DNA from 2 places in the Priestia sp. YIM B13551 genome. Region 1 is predicted to be linked to the other one. Evidence: riboswitches for the same ligand, from Rfam matches in the RefSeq annotation. Region 1 holds a riboswitch; the other holds the start of a gene.
What was found. Region 1 has a riboswitch for cobalamin ahead of nikA (nickel ABC transporter substrate-binding protein). Riboswitches for the same ligand answer to the same signal wherever they lie in the genome.
Positions count from the first base shown of each region.

Region 2: it holds a riboswitch for cobalamin, as region 1 does, so the genes downstream of both, ACFX4N_RS04615 (ABC transporter substrate-binding protein) here and nikA (nickel ABC transporter substrate-binding protein) in region 1, are expected to answer to the same signal.

Region 1 covers NZ_JBHZOX010000008.1:101,959-110,439, reverse strand. The annotation lists gene ACFX4N_RS26230 (hypothetical protein) at 3-137, shown strand; gene ACFX4N_RS26225 (DHA2 family efflux MFS transporter permease subunit) at 229-1,665, opposite strand; gene ACFX4N_RS26220 (TetR/AcrR family transcriptional regulator) at 1,687-2,262, opposite strand; gene rluF (23S rRNA pseudouridine(2604) synthase RluF) at 2,602-3,309, shown strand; gene ACFX4N_RS26210 (TRM11 family SAM-dependent methyltransferase) at 3,346-4,299, opposite strand; gene ACFX4N_RS26205 (hypothetical protein) at 4,560-4,718, shown strand; gene ACFX4N_RS26200 (tautomerase family protein) at 4,886-5,275, shown strand; gene ftsZ (cell division protein FtsZ) at 5,635-6,639, shown strand; cobalamin riboswitch at 6,642-6,833, shown strand; gene nikA (nickel ABC transporter substrate-binding protein) at 6,976-8,481, shown strand, end outside.
Region 2 covers NZ_JBHZOX010000001.1:885,230-893,710, reverse strand. The annotation lists gene ACFX4N_RS04640 (polysaccharide deacetylase family protein) at 1-817, opposite strand, end outside; gene ACFX4N_RS04635 (BrxA/BrxB family bacilliredoxin) at 1,058-1,495, shown strand; gene ACFX4N_RS04630 (class I SAM-dependent methyltransferase) at 1,630-2,406, shown strand; gene ACFX4N_RS04625 (YpjP family protein) at 2,790-3,392, shown strand; gene ACFX4N_RS04620 (thioredoxin family protein) at 3,581-3,895, shown strand; cobalamin riboswitch at 3,986-4,118, shown strand; gene ACFX4N_RS04615 (ABC transporter substrate-binding protein) at 4,377-5,336, shown strand; gene ACFX4N_RS04610 (adenosylcobinamide amidohydrolase) at 5,425-6,033, shown strand; gene cbiB (adenosylcobinamide-phosphate synthase CbiB) at 6,038-7,024, shown strand; gene cobD (threonine-phosphate decarboxylase CobD) at 6,999-8,078, shown strand; gene ACFX4N_RS04595 (bifunctional adenosylcobinamide kinase/adenosylcobinamide-phosphate guanylyltransferase) at 8,075-8,481, shown strand, end outside.

The DNA.
Region 1 (8,481 bases):
TTATGGCGAGTTTAGGCAAGCTGTTATCTCTGCTGCCTCTGCACGTTATAGGTACTTTTATTTTAGTCATTGGTGGTGTCGTGGGCGCTATTGAAGCATGGAAGATAGAAAGAAAAGTATTGTTATCCTTGTTTTAATAGTATCTATGATTGCTCTTACATTTATAATATAAATTCTGCATGTAACAAAAGCTGCTCAAATTGTGAGCAGCTCTTATCAGTTTCTTACTTATTGTGTTTCAAGCTGCTGGTCTTTTTTCTTTAACGTAAGAGCGAGCAGGAACGAAACGACGGCGAAAGCGATGGCTACATAATAGACGGTATGAACCCCGCTTGTCATACTTTTTATTTGTAACAGCGTTTTATTCGTTTCATTTGATTGTTGAATAAAGTGCTGAGAAGCCATGGTCATAATACTTGTATACAAAGCGGGTCCAATCGCGCCTGAAACTTGGTTAATCGTATTTGAAATAGCTGAACCGTGAGCATGAAGCGGTTTTGGTACTTGATTTAAAGCAAGCGTCATCACGGGCCCGATGCTTAAACCTACGCCAATTGTAAAGGCTGCGTATAAGATGGCTGCAGTCTTCGTGTTTGTTCCGCTTGAAATAGTAGTGAACAAACTTAAGATAATTGTTAAAAGGACTAAGCCCGTTAAAAGCAGCGGTTTAAATCCAATTTTGTCAAACAAACGTCCTCCCACCATAGCTGTTAGAGCCAGCGTTACGCCGCCTGGAAGCATAAGAAACCCTGTTTGCGAAGGAGACAGTCCCGCAGCCGTTTGGAAATATAGCGGCAAAATTAACATCATTGAAAACTGAATCATCATAATAAGAAACATTAAGAAAATCGATCTTGAAAACACAGACGATCTAAAAGGCTTCATATTAATCATAGGAGAATTCAGCTTGCTTTGCTGTCTGACAAATAAAGCAAGAGCTATGACGCCAATTATGAGCGTAAGCCATACGATAGGATTACTCCATCCCGTCTCTTCACCAGCTGCGCTAAATCCATAAACAACTCCTCCAAACCCAATTGTAGAAAGAATCACAGATGGGATATGAATTGTTGGTCTAGATGTTTCAGAAACGTTACTGAGCTTGAAAAGAGCAAATAGGAAAATAAGCGCCGCTGCAATTAAAAGACCTAGAAATATAATTTGCCACGAATAATATTGAATAATTAATCCTGAAAGAACCGGTCCTATTGCCGGTGCAAATAAAATAGCTACGCTAAAAATCCCCATTACGGTGCCGCGTTTGCTAACAGGCACGAGTGTTAACATTGTGCTCATCACAAGAGGTAAAATAATGCCTGTCCCTAATGCTTGAATCATACGGCCCACAAAAAGCAGAGAAAACCATGGAGTAATAAATCCAATGAAGGACCCAATTAAGTAAAAGCTCATAGCCGTCACGAACAGCTGTCTTAATGTGAATCGTTGAATTAAGAAAGCAGACACCGGAACAGAGATGCCGATTACAAGCATATATCCGGTAGTTAACCACTGAGCTGAGCTCGTTCTAATGTGAAAATCTGAAATGATACTTGGCAAGGCCACGTTCATTACCGTTTCACTAATTAAGCATAAAAAATTTCCTAGAATCAAAATGAAAAGGATAAGCTTACTTTGTGTACTCATTTTTTCTTCTGTTTGTGTCATAAGTGACCTCCTTTTACTAAATTAATTTTTGTTTGCAAACAGCTTACCAATTTGGTCAGCTGCAATTTGCATAGGGACTGTACTATTTTTAGTTAATGAAAGAGTATAAGCACCTTCAATCCAAGACTGTATAGCTGAACCTAGCTGTCTTGCTTTCTCTTGTTCATAACCTGAACAAACTAACTTATCTGCATAAACTTGCTCCCACTCGTTATACACGTCTTCACAGGCCATACGAAGCGTTTCGTTTGATGACCATACTTCACTCGACATAGCAGCGAGAGAGATATCCTCTTCATTTTCCACTTGTTCAAACATTCGATCAGCCATCATTTTTATATGATATTGAATAGCTGCCGCGGCATCTTCATGAGAAGCGAGGGATTTTTCGATATAAGCTTTGACTCTTTCTCCCGTTTTTTGAATAGCTTCTTTTGCTAACTGTTGTTTTCCATCCGGAAAATAATAATAAATAGATCCTCTCGGAGCGCTGCTTTCTTTTGTAATTTGACTTAGACTGGTGGCGTGATAGCCTTTTTTGCGAAAAAGTTTAGCAGCTGCGCTTAAAATTTTTTCTTTTGAATTGGTTGGTTCCATGAAAACAGCTCCCTGATATAATTACTAGTTGATCGGTCAGTATAATGGTAGCAACTCTATACTGATCAGTCAATCCAGACGTCTAGGTCTTGTATATAAGTGAAGATTGATGCAAGCTTCACAGGTGTAAGCATTGATTGAAATGTTAAGAATAAGGTTACAAAGTATTTTGGAGCTATACTTCTATTACTGTTAAAAAAATATGATTAAGTAATGAAATTAAAAGCAGACGAGAAGCGTATAGCATGTTACGATAGGGACGGTATAGAAATTGGCATATGTCTGTTTCTAATAGAAGAGACAAATTTTAAAATTTTTAAATGTAAGGTTGTGATTCACCTGAGACTGAATAAATTTATTAGCGAATCTGGAAAGGCGTCAAGACGCGGGGCAGATAAGTTAATTAGTGAAGGAAGAGTAACCGTTAATGGAAAGGTTGCAAAAGTCGGAGATCAAGTTAAGCCTGGCGATGATATTCGAGTAAGCGGCCAACAGCTTCGGATTGCTCGAAATAATGTATATATTGCGCTTAATAAACCAGTCGGCATTACAAGTACGAGTGAAAAAAAAGTAAAGGGAAACATCATTGATTTAGTCAATCACCCTTTGCGTATTCACCACGTTGGACGACTTGATAAGGATTCAGACGGCTTAATTTTACTTACAAATGACGGCGATATTATTAATGAAATTTTACGTGCAGAAAACAAGCATGAAAAAGAATATATTGTTGCAGTAGATAAGCCAATTACACCAGAGTTTATCAAAAACATGTCTGAGGGAGTAAAAATTTTAGGCACAAAAACGCTTCCTTGTGAAGTGACACAGCTGTCTAAGTATGAGTTTCAAATTATTTTAACACAGGGTTTAAATCGTCAAATTCGCCGTATGTGTGAAGTGCTCGGATATGAAGTATACCGCCTTCAGCGCACGCGTATTATGAATATCCATTTAAACAACTTACCTGTTGGGCAATGGAGAGATTTAACGAAAAAAGAGCGTACGCAGCTATTCAAAGAATTAGACTATGAACCTAAAGAGTGGTAAATAAAAAGACACCAGCCTGTTAGACTGGTGTCTTTTTTATTCGCATACAACTACTTGTCTAGAAAATACGCTTTTGCGCGCTACGCAGCGATCTGAAATAGAAAAGCCAGCTTCATGAATCATATGGTCAATCGTATCTACTGTAATCACGACTACTTTATCCGCAAAGCGGCGAGCGTGTTTTAAAATAGAAAGCTGATCTTCAGGCGTCGCGTGGGTGTAGAGATTGTAAGGCATGTCGATGATAGCTACATCATAGTGAGTTGTAACATCTGAAATCGGTCCAGTTTTGACATCACCGCTTAAGCCGAAATGCGCAATATTTTCACGAGATCCGTCGGTCACAAGTGGATTGATATCGCGTCCTACAATATCAATGCCCATTGAAAGGGCTTCTACAAGGACTGTACCGATACCGCAGCATGGATCAATCGCTTTGATTCCTTCAGGGTTTGGAACGGCAATGTTAGCTACAGCTCTTGCAAGGCGGGTACTGAGTGCTGTAGAGTATTCACGCGGTTTCTTCAAATGATGCAGCCATACCGCTTCGCTTTTTTGATATTTCCCAAAATACCAGCGTCCTTCAAATGGAACAATGCCAAACAAATGGTCAGGGTTATGCAAGTCTGCTTCTGCTACAAAATGCCAACCCACATCACGTTCAATAGCACGCTGACCTTTATAACTTATTTTTTGATCTTTTTCCAAGTCATTAATTTTCATGAAAATGAGTTTAAATGTTTTGTCTCCAAGGTCAATATCTTCTACTTGTTTACAAATATCTGCAAGGTCATCTGATTCATACATAATATCTAATCGCTCTTTGATAAAAGGGCTTCTGCTTGGATCAAGTTTAACGGCACTTTTTATGATAGGTTTCTCAGTTTCAATTTCAAAAAGAGAGCGTCTCTCTAATTGACATAGTGAGAGTTCCTCTTCGCTGCATGCGTATGTGTAGATATACTGAGGCAGCTGCGTATGGTTATTCAATATCGTATCATCCTTTATCGTATCTAATTATCCTTCTTCTCAAACAATAGCGAGAAAAGAAGAGAAAAGCAACGAATTTAAATATATTTGCCCGTGAATACTAAATTGAAGCGCTACATAGTCCACTTATTTGACAAAACATGCTAAAATAACTGGTGATAACCTGCATGTGCTGCTGTCTATACAAAAGAACTGGATCAAGGTTTCTCAAAAATCATTTACACACTGCTGACATTTTGATGAATAGGAGAGGCTACGTGATGTCTAAAAGTGATCATGAAAAGCAACAGATGAGTCGGGCTGATATGAAAAAACAAGCCAAAACATCCTCGCAAAACCTTGTGATGAACGTACTCATTGCCATTGTATCTGTATGTATTTTAGCTCTTATTATAAATGTTTTTGTACTAATGAAATGAGCCGTTATGCTGCTCATTTCTTTTTATTAGGTTCAGCTTTTATTGAAGCGTTTGAGGTCTCTTTCACTAGAGAGCACATTGTGAATAGCATATCTTTTTTTAACAAATGATAGTTGTGATATGATGAAGCAATAATACATTAGACAAAAAGCTGGAGGTTACTTAGTATGCCATTACTTAGATTTGATGTAATAGAAGGAAGAGATGAAAAAGAGTTAAAAACATTACTAGACGCTGCTCACCGAGCGATGCTAGAAGCCTTTGGCGTCCCGGAGCGCGACCGTTATCAAATTGTACATCAGCATCCTGCTCATGAAATGATTATTGAAGATACAGGTCTTGGCTTTGAGAGAAGCAAGGATTTGGTTATTATAAGTGTAACGAGTAAACAGCGGACAGAAGAGCAAAAGCAAGCTCTTTACAGATTAATTGTAAAAGAGCTTGGAGAGAGCTGCGGCATTCAGCCAAACGACATTATGATTTCGATTGTTGAAAACGGTAATGCTGACTGGAGCTTTGGCATGGGAGAAGCTCAATTCTTAACTGGGAAATTATAAAACGGTTTATTATCTAGAGAAGCCCTTATTTCTAAGGGCTTTTTCTCATTTTGTCTATAAAAATATTATTCTCTTAGTCACATCTTACTCAAAATTAAATACAGACATCTGTCAAATGAATGATACAATAAGCTTATATGCCATTTTGAGTGGAAAAACCATAAAAGAGTTCGGCGTACTAATTTTAGAACAACAATAAATTTACATAAAGATGTAAAGATTTAAAGGTTAAAAGAGAAGTGTATAAAATCTGTAAAACAAAAGAACAGTTACGCGTTAAACATAGGAGTAAAAGGTTCTTCACGTGTTTTTTCGGATAATAAGAGAAAGTAATTTTGATCATTGAGGAGGAACTTAGAATGTTTGGATTTGATGCAGGTGTATCGCCACTAGTGCGAATTAAAGTAATTGGGGTCGGCGGTGGAGGAAATAACACCGTTAACCGTATGATTGAACACGGTGTACAAGGAGTAGAATTTATCGCCGTTAATACGGATGCTCAGGCGCTTAACTTATCTAAAGCAGATGTGAAAATGCAGATTGGTGCGGCCTTAACGCGAGGATTAGGTGCAGGAGCTAATCCAGAAGTGGGAAGAGAAGCAGCCGAAGAAAGCAGAGAACAAATTCAAGAAGTACTGCAAGGCGCAGATATGGTATTCGTAACAGCTGGTATGGGCGGAGGAACCGGTACTGGAGCAGCTCCGGTTATTGCCCAAATTGCCCGTGAACTAAATGCTTTAACAATTGGAGTAGTCACTCGCCCGTTCAAGTTTGAAGGAAATAAACGTACGAAGCAAGCAGTAGGCGGTATTACTGCGATGAATGAATCGGTAGATACCCTTATTGTGATTCCAAACGACCGCTTGCTTGAAATTGTCGATAAAAAGACGCCTATGCTTGAAGCATTCCGTGAAGCAGATAATGTTCTTCGCCAAGGTATTCAAGGTATTTCAGATTTAATCGCTGTTCCGGGGCTGATTAACCTTGACTTTGCTGATGTAAAAACAATCATGTCTAATCAAGGATTTGCGCTTATGGGTATCGGACGAGCTTCCGGATCAGACCGGGCAATTGAAGCAGCGAAAAAAGCGATTTCTAGTCCGCTGCTAGATGCATCGATTGATGGAGCAAGAGGCGTGCTGTTGAACATTACGAGCGGCAGCAGCTTGAGTCTTTACGAAGTACAGGAAGCAGCAGATATTGTCACGTCTGCTTCTGATCAGGACTTAAATATGATTTTTGGGTCCGTGATCAATGAAGATTTAAAGGACGAAATGATGGTAACCGTTATTGCCACTGGATTTGATGATGAAGATGTTTCACCATCAGCTTCTACTTCTAGAGTTTCAAGAGCACGCTACTAAATTAAATAACCAGCTTTTATGGTGGCAATTGTTTTTCAATTGCCTTAAAAGGGAATCCGGTGCAAATCCGGAGCGGTCCCGCCACTGTAACAAGGAGCCTTATGTCAAAAAAGCCACTGTCTATTTAGAGACGGGAAGGCGGTATAAGGCAGTGACTTGAAGCCAGGAGACCTGCCATAAATCGCAGCACACAATAACCTACGAGGATAGGGAGGTGTTTTGGCAGAACCAAAAATAGGATAAACAAGGGATACGTTTATCTGAATTTGTTGTGAAGACAAGCACTTCTTTTTAGAAGTGCTTTTTTGTGTATTAAAATAGAAGGTGGAAAAATCAATGATAAATAATAAAAAACTCGTATCTATGATATTTCTTGTGTTACTTTGCCTCACTGCTTGCGCTCCTAATGAAGAGAGCATAAGTATAAAAGAAAGAAAGAAAACGGATAAAAGTGTGACGTTTTTATTTAATTTTACATCTGCAACGCTTGATCCTCATACGGATGATAATTATACAGCAGTTCGTGCGGGAGTAGGGGAGACGCTTGTTAAAATCAGCAATGATTTAAAAATAAAGCCCTGGCTTGCTGAAAAGTGGGAAACGAAAGATAACGGTCTTACGTGGACATTTACGATAAGAAAGAACATTACGTTTCAAAATGGCAAAGCGCTAGATGCAAATGCCGTTAAGTCTTCTCTTCAAAGAACGATAGATCAAAGCTATGCGATGAAAAACGCTTTAAATATTAAAGAAATGAAAGCGAACGGTCATGCGCTGACAATTACATTAAAAGAACCAATGCCTAAATTTCCTTCTGAGTTAGTGCATCCAAACACAGCTATTATAGATGTTGATGTTTCTAGTATAGCTAAGAAGCCCATTGGCACAGGGCCATTTCACGTTTTGACTTTCGATCAAGGAAATCAAGTGAAGTTAGAAAGATATGAACATTATTGGAATGGGAAAGTAAAATTGAAAAATGCGATCTTTGCATTTAACGAAGATGCTAATGCGCGAGTTGCGGCTCTTCAGTCCGGGACAGCCGATATTATTTATCGCCCGCCTTTAGAAAGCTTGAGCACTTTACAAGCGAATTCGTCTTTCAAAGTAAGTGGAGTACCTAGTGTGCGTACTCATTTATTGCTTTATAATCAAACCAATGACGCATTAAAAGACGAAACTGTAAGAAAAGCTATCGATACCTTACTGAACCGGAAAGAAATTGTCAGCAGCATAATGAACAATCAAGCGGCAGCGGCTCGAGGTCCATTTTTACCCCAATTTCCTTTTGCTGATAATACTGCTAGTGAGACAAAAGGAATAGCATATGCTAAAAAATATTTAGAGAAAGCAGGCTATCAACTCAAAAATGGCAAAGTAATCAAAAATGGAAAGCCATTATCCCTCTCTCTTGTCACATACAGCTCATTGCCAGAACTTCCTTTGATTGCTCAGCTTATACAGTCTAATGCGAAAGAGTTAGGAATTAATATTAAGATTCACCTAGTTGAAGACAGCGATGAATATGTAATGGCAAAAGATGATTGGGATTTAGCATTGTACAGCCTTATCACAGCACCTAGAGGGGATGCCAGCTATTATTTAAGCACGAACTATTTGCCGGGCGGTGGTTTAAATGCCAGCCGGATTAATGACGATACGCTAACAAAAATGATAGAACAGTTAAATTCAACAGTAGATGACGCAAAACGAGATCAGCTAGCCAAGCAAGCAACCGCTTTGATTAATGGGGAAATGCTGACGTCATCGATTGTACATCCAAACATTGTTGTTGCTTATAATCAAAAAGTGAAAAACTGGACAACAAATCCAAGCGAGTAT
Region 2 (8,481 bases), on a different contig from region 1:
TATCAATTTTAATAGGCTGATAGCCCGACTGCTTTAAGTAAGTCAAAATAGCAGGAAGGGATTGTGCCGTAAAGGATTTATCATGAAATAAAATGACTGGTGTTCTTCCATTGGAGTTAACCCCTTGAATATGAGGTTCAAGGCCCTGAATAATTCTAGGTGCAGAACGAAGTGCCCAGTCTTCGCTGTCTACATTCCAGTCCCATAATTTAAAGTGGCTTAGCAACTCTGTACGGTGGGGCTCTTTTAAATAAGGAACGCTGCCGTAAGGAACGCGGATTAACTTACTGTCAACACCGGTTACTTTCTTAACTGTCGCTTGACACTCCTGCATTTCTTTTAACGCGGCGCCGTCTTCACTATACATGACATGAATATCATGAGAAACGCCGTGACAGCCGATGGCATGTCCTTCCTGTGCTACTTTTTTAGCAATTTCAGGGTGAGCGTCAATTTGATACTTTAACATAAAGAAAGTTGCTTTTACGTTATATTGACGCAAAGCATCTAAAATATGAAGGGTATCAGGTGTTGGGCCATCGTCAAACGTAAGGTAGACAGGCTGTGTAAGAGCTTGATTTTGATCGTTTAACGTATTCGCTACATACATATTACGGTGAAGTGTATTAAGCAGCTTCTCAGGCTGTGCTGAAGATGCAGCTTCTTTCAGCGGCAAAGCAGTAGATGCTAAGACTTGCTGAGATGCAGCGGGTTCACTTCCTTTGGCTTCTGTAATAAAAAACAAAGAAGCGACGATCACTAACACTAAAGACAAAAATGCATAAAATCGTTTGTTTGGCTTAAATCGTTGGTTCAATTTGAAAATCCTTTCTACTAAACTACTATTTACTACTATAGTACAAAAAATGGAATATTAATAGTAAAAATCGACATTTTTATGGAAAAAAATTAGATGATATGACCCGGTTTTAATCTTTTTTGTCAAATGAAAAATGAGAATGGGACAACGATAAGGATTTGAAGAGTGAGTAGCTAGATTTTTCCTGGTTTTTATAGTATGCTTTTAGCGTGAATGATTGTTAGGAGGAATGTTAATATGTCAATGGCATATGAAGAATATATGCGTCAGTTAGTTAAACCAATGCGTCAAGAATTAACTCAAGCTGGTTATGAAGAATTAACAACAGAGGAAGCCGTAGTTGATTTTATGGAAAACGTAGCAGGAACAACTTTTGTTGTCGTTAATTCAGTTTGTGGATGCGCTGCTGGTTTAGCACGTCCTGCAGCAACGCAAGCGTACTTACAGTCTGAGCAAAAACCAGATCAAGTGGTAACTGTTTTTGCCGGTCAAGATAAGGAAGCAACAGCTAAAATGCGTGAATATTTTGGGGACATTGAGCCTTCATCACCGTCTATGGCGCTTTTAAAAGGAAAAGAAGTCGTTCATTTTATTCCTCGACATGAAATTGAAGGTCAGCCGTTAGAAGTTATTTTTGAAAACATTTTAAATGGCTTTAAGCAGCACTGTTCATAAAATGTCCTGCTTTTGTCACATCTAGTATATAGATTTTTAGAGAAAAATCGCATATACTTTATAAGAAAAAGGATGTCTATCGGCATCCTTTTTCTTTATGTAAATAGCCAAACAGTGTAGGGGGAGTTATGAAAGTGATTGTTACGACTGCTGGTCGAACAAATGAACAGATGATTGTAAAAGCCAAACAAGTAGCCGCTGATTTAAGTATACCTTTTGTAGTAAGAGAGAAGAAATCCGTTGCAGATCTTCAGAATCTTCAAGCTGCAGACGTGCTGGTTGTCGGTAAGAATAGAGTAGAGTTGCACGTTCAAAACGAAGAGGAACCTATTTTTTTTCATCCAAATTCCGCTATGTTTAGAGTGAAGAGATGGCTGCGCGGAGAACGTGATCCGTTTATTGAAGCTGCTGGTTTAGAAAAAGGAATGAGCGTGCTTGACTGTACACTTGGTCTTGCATCGGATAGTATGATGGCGAGCGCAGCGGTAGGGAAAAGCGGGAAAGTTGTCGGACTAGAAGGCAACCGCTATGTAGCTTATTTAGTCAAACAAGGACTTTTAAATTGGGAAAGTGACGTACAAGAGTTGAACGATGCAATGAAGCGTATAAACGTGGTTCATCAAAATTTTGAATCGTTTTTGGCGTGTTGTGAAGATAATTCTTTTGATGTTGTCTACTTTGATCCTATGTTTCAAGAGCAAATTGATGAATCGAATGGAATTAACGGTATTAAAGCAATAGCACTGTATACTACGCTGACGCCAATGGCTATACAAGAAGCAAAAAGAGTAGCCAAACAAAAGATCGTGCTAAAAGATCATTGGAAAAGCAGTCGTTTTGAAGAACATGGATTTACCGTACAAAAACGAAAAACATCAAAATTTCATTACGGGACAATTGATATACAATAATAAACAAAAAAGTAAAATGGATTCCGATCATTGAAAAGACTTCCAAAACCTTTTAGGAATTAAAAAGTTTTGGAAGTTTTTTTTATGAATTTCATCTAAAGTTCATAAAAGTATGATATATTTTTGAACATAAAAATACTTTTGTGTTTAAGCATCCAGCAAAAAAGGAATATCTTGTATAGGTTTCCGCTCGGTGTGACAACCTCAAACAGAAGAAGGAAGGTGCTAACTAAAAAGTCTTCGAATGCCCGTAGGCAGCATAAATGAATAAGCAAATATAGGTAAAAAATTAATAAGTATGTTACAATACCTAGTGAGTTATAACAATGAATTTTACGATATGAAAAGACCATATGGGAAAAGATGAGAAAGGAAAGATACGAATGCCTAGATGGATAAAAAGAATGCTAGTTGTATTTATTACAGTATTTACATTTGGGCTTGTCACTCCACCAGAATATTTATACGTTGATGATGCAAAAGCGGACAAGCAACATAAAGCAGGGTATGTAAGAGAAACAACTCCTGTCACAGCTGTTATAGAAGATATTCATTTGCCATATGAAGAACCAAAATATGAAGACGTTTCATCATTTGTTACGTATGCAATGGAATCAGCTGAAAAACAGTCAGTGGAAAAATTCGGAACAAAAATTGGGCCTGTCATTGAAGATGAATTTCGTCAAGCAGTGTTACCTAAAATTGAAGAAGTGCTGACCGACATTGGCACTGAACGTGAACAGTCAATTCAGAATCTCGAGATAAGCGAGCATCCTGCTGCTGGCTATGGTGAAAAGATTTTCCATGTATATGACCGGGAGACCGGTCAGGACTTAATACGGTTTCACGTACGGCGTGAAAATCCTCCAAAAGATGGATACTGGTTTAATTTTCACTATCATGCGGCTGCAGATAATTTTCAAAAGCATTATGATTTAGGGAAAATTTATTGGAACCGAAACATGCCGCCTAAATGGTTTAGCTGATAATAGACACAACATTCTACGATTTCGAAATGTTAGCTTTTTTAAGCTAGCATTTTTTTACGTCTAAAACCGTTATGGTCTAAATAAGCTGAAACATTAGCACAACGATAAAAAAATCGTTTATAATGAAGTCAGACTTCTTACCATAGAATAGTGAGAAGGAACGAATAGATGCTGGAGGTAACACAATGAAACAATTTACGGAAGAAAAACAATTTCGCGAACAAATTAAGAACGAAACACTAAGCGTTGGGATTTTTACGACAACGTGGTGTCCTGATTGCAAACGTTTGGATATGTTCATTGATGAAATCGTTGACGAAAATACAGATAAAGCATGGTTTAAAATTGACAAGGATGAGTTTGAAGAACTTTCTGCTGAAAACAATGTAATGGGTATTCCTTCTCTTCTTGTATATAAAAACGGTGAAAAAATTGCACACTTGCACAGTGCAAATGCTAAAACGCCTGAAGCGGTCCGTGAATTTTTAGCAACTCTTTAATTCCTTAAGCTGCGAGAGCATTCTCGCAGCTTTTTTTGTGAGAATGGCTATTTCCATTTTTCCATGAGTGGGGTATACTAGGACAAGTGAATAATCGTAAAGCAATAAGGTCTCAATTTAAAGATTGAGTGAAAAGGGAAGTCTGGTGAAAAACCAGCGCGGTCCCGCCACTGTAAGCGCTTTGTGCGTAAGTCAGGAGACCTGCCTTATTGTTAGCTGTGAAACCTTCGAGGAAGGGTGAAGCAGGGTAATGAACATACATATCAAGTATAGTGAACGGATTCTTTTCCTGCTTATCTTGACGTTACCTGCTTTGCTTTCAATTGAAAGTAAAGCTTTTTTATTTTGAAGCTGCCGGCGAGCAGTATACATAGTCAAAGCGGAAAAACGGGATAGCGCTGCTTTTTGCATGATCATTTGCTTTTTCTTTAACGTGGAGGTTTCGTATTCACAATGAACAATATATAGGGGGAGTATTTAGATGAAAAAATGGCTTTCGTATTCCATTATTGCACTGTTAGTCATCGTACTTGCTGCATGCGGTGCAGGCAGCCAAAGCAACAGTGATAAAAAAACGAAGCAAGATACGGCACAAACGTCACAAGCTGCATTTCCAGTAAAGGTAAAAGACGCGCGTGATAAAGAAATTACGTTGAAAAAACAGCCTAAGAAAATTGTTTCATTAATGCCAAGTAATACGGAGATTGTATATGCCCTTGGCCTTGAAAAAGAATTAGTCGGTGTTACAAGCAACGATGATTATCCTAAAAGCGTAAAGAAAAAAGCGCAGGTAGGAGATATGAACGTTAATGCAGAAAAAGTTATTGCTTTAAATCCTGATTTAGTGCTGGCACACGCTTCAAGTATGGGCGTTTCGGATGAAGTATTTAAACAAATTGAAAGTGCGGGTATTCCGGTATTTGTTGTAAAAGATTCAACAACGTTTGATACGGTTTATGATTCTATTACGCAAATCGGTAAATTAACAGGTAAAACAAAAGAAGCTAATCAAACAATTAAAGACATGAAAGAAAAAGTAGCTTCAATTGAGAAAAAAGCAAAAACGATTTCAAAAGAAGATCGTAAAAAAGTATGGATAGAGGTATCAGGAGCTCCTGAGATTTATACAACAGGAAAAGGTACGTTCATGAACGAAATGCTTACTATGATCGGTGCTGATAACGTAGCGGGTAGTGAAAAGGGTTGGGTTAAGTTTTCTGAAGAGCAAGTTGTTAAGTTAAACCCTGACGTTATTATCGCAACGTATGATGCAGACAAAAATGAGATTATGAAGCGTCCCGCTTGGAGCAGCATGACTGCTGTAAAAGAGGGTAACATCGAGAAGGTTGATCAAAACAAAATCAACCGCTTAGGACCTCGTATTGTAGATGGCTTAGAGGACTTAGCAAAAGCAGTATACCCTGAGGTGTACAATAAATAAGAAGAGGGACCATATTCCAGTTCGAATTGAAAAGGGGATTGGTCCCTTTTCACATCTTAAAATTGAAGAACGGCCTGAGCTTTTAATCATGAAAACCGAGACTTCTTATAAAACATACAGCTCAGGGGTTTTAGGAACAGGTATTACGGAAACGGACACCTTTTACAATCGATTTGTTCACAAAGACTATTATTCAGATACTCCTTCTATGGAGTATGAGCAATATTTGATGAAAGAAAATGTACGCCATGAGCAAATCGTAGGGTTGATGACAGCCGTTTGGTTAAAAGAAAGAGCGGTTTACTGTTATGAAGGCTACGGAGTAAGAGTAGCTTCCGTGATAACGGCTGGAGTAGGAAACGCAGTAGATATTACAGCTGACGAAGCTGTCCCGTTCTATTCCTCTCCCGGTACAATTAATATGTTTTTTTTCGTGGAAGGTACGCTTACGGATGCTGCGTTTTTACAGCTTTTTATTGCGGCCACAGAAGCTAAAACAAAAACGCTGTCACAGCTGGGGGTCATAGATCCAGCTACAAAGACGATTGCTACGGGAACATCTACGGACAGCATCTCAGTTGCAGCGTCTCAGCAAGGACCATTATATGAATATGCAGGCTCTATGACCGCTTTAGGTCAAGCGGTAGCCAAGCTGGTGAAAATAAGCTTAGAGCAGGGACTTAAGGGAAAGAGGTGAAAAAATGAGTATTACACAAGCGATAATTGCACACATGACGGCCATGACGATTGCTTTACTAATTGACCGAATGATAGGCGACCCCGAAAATTGGCCGCATCCCGTTCGCTGGTTTGGCAAGTGGATTTATTGGATGGATTCCAGATTAAATAAAGGTGTAGGAAAACGATTCAAAGGATTGCTTCTTGTGATAAGTATGGCTGTGCTAGCAGGAGTTGTTCCCTTTTTGTTCCTCCATGCTTTGTACGGAGTTGATTTTATAGCAGGTGTTTTAGTAGAGGGCGTAATGATTGCGACTACTATATCCACTCGTTCTTTAAGCGAAGCTGCTTATAAGGTACAAAAGCCGCTTCAGCTAGGAGATATGGAGAAAGCTAGATATGAAGTAAGTATGATTGTGGGACGAGATACAGATCGTTTGTCAGAAGGAGAAATTGCCAGAGCGACGGTAGAGACCGTGGCTGAAAATACAAGTGATGGTATTACAGCTCCGCTTTTTTATGCATTTATAGGAGGAGGAGCCCTAGCCTTTTTTTACCGAGCTATTAACACATGTGATTCGATGGTTGGGTACAAAAATGACCGCTACTTTCTGTTCGGCTACTTTAGTGCAAAAACCGATGACGTATTAAACTATATTCCAAGTCGGCTAACTGCAGTAGTGATGACGGCTGTTAATGTAGTAAAAAGCCAGTATTCTCTTGGGCATGTAACGAGTTTGATTAAGCGTGATGCTAAGAAGCATCCAAGCCCAAATAGCGGATACGGGGAAAGCGCAGTGGCTGCTCTTTTAGGTATTCAACTCGGCGGGCTTAATACATATAAAGGCATAGAATCTAATCGTGCAAAAATGGGTGAACCACTCATTCCCCTGCAAGCCGGTCATATTGAACAAGCTGTTTTCATTATGAAAAGGACGGTCTATGCTACGTGGTTATTATATCTTTTGTTAGGAGGAGTTATTAGTGCTATTACCTACACATGGAGCTAATCCTAATGTCTTTTTAAAAGCAATAGGGGCCGAGAATTTATCGCATATAAAAGACTTTAGCGTGAATACAAATCCTTTAGGGGCTCCCCTTGTGCTTCACGAAAAGTGGAACGAATTCAAGGATGCAGCGTTTAGTTATCCTGATCCTCAAGTAACAGAGCTGAAAAATAAACTTGCAGCTCATCATCATGTTTCAGCTGCTCAAGTGCTGCCTACAAATGGCGCCGCTGAAGCGTTTTTCCTTATTGCTTCGTTATTTTCAGGAGAGAAAGCAGGGATTGTACAGCCGACCTTCGTTGAATATGAACAGGCAAGTAAAGCTTATGGATGTGAAGTGACATACGTTCCTTTAGCTGAAGAAAATGGCTGGAGCTGGGATATAGAGTTGATTATGAGTATTCTTCCGGACATAAAAGTACTGTGGATTTGCCATCCAAATAATCCAACGGGTGTTATGTATAGTCATGAGGAATGGATGAAAGTAGTAAAAGCTGCTGCTCATCATGGTACATACTTAATAATTGATGAGGCATTCATTGATTTTGTCGAACATCAGCCTTCATTTGATTCTCTTATTCTGGATTATGAGCATATCATTGTGGTGCGTTCCATGACAAAGATGTTTAATATTGCCGGGCTTCGTCTTGGCTATATTTTGGCAAATGAAAAAATCATTAGCAAGATGTCTAAAAAGCAGCCTCCTTGGAGTGTAAATGGATTGTCGCAGCAAGTAGGAATGATATGTGTGGATGAAAAAGATTTTGTGAAAAAAACCGTACATTATATTAAACAAGAACGGGAGCGGATCTTGAGTCAACTAAAGGAATGGGGGCTTTTGGTTTCTCCTTCTCAAACAAACTATTATCTTTGCAGCGTTCCGTCTTCTATTAAAACGCGCGAATGGCTTGTCTATTTAGCAAGCCATGGCGTGGTAGCTCGTCATACTGAAAACTTTCCATTTTTAAATGGACGCTATATCCGTTTGGCCGTGAAAACGAAAGAAGAAAATGACTATTTACTTAAAATAATCAAACAAGGACTCGATGAAATATGATCATCTTTATTAGCGGAGGCGTTCGAAGCGGAAAATCACGTGGAGCGGAGAATATGGTTCAAACTTTTTGTACAAAGCGCGCTGTTTATATTGCCACAAGCAGGCAAACAGATAAGGAAATGCAAAAACGCATCCAGCTTCATCAAAAAGAACGCCAAGCAGCGAACACGCCTTGGATAACGATCGAACAGTCTGTAAATTTACAACAAATTTTGCCAAATCTTCAAAGTGATGATGCTATACTTTTGGATTGTGTCACGAATTGGCTTGCCAATGAGCTTTTTTTAACAGAAAGAAGGTGGCAAACAAAAGAAGGGAAACAAGCGGTTTTTCTTCATATGATAGAAACGCTCGATAAGCTGTTTGCGCAGTCTCAGCCGGTTGTGCTAGTATCTAATGAACT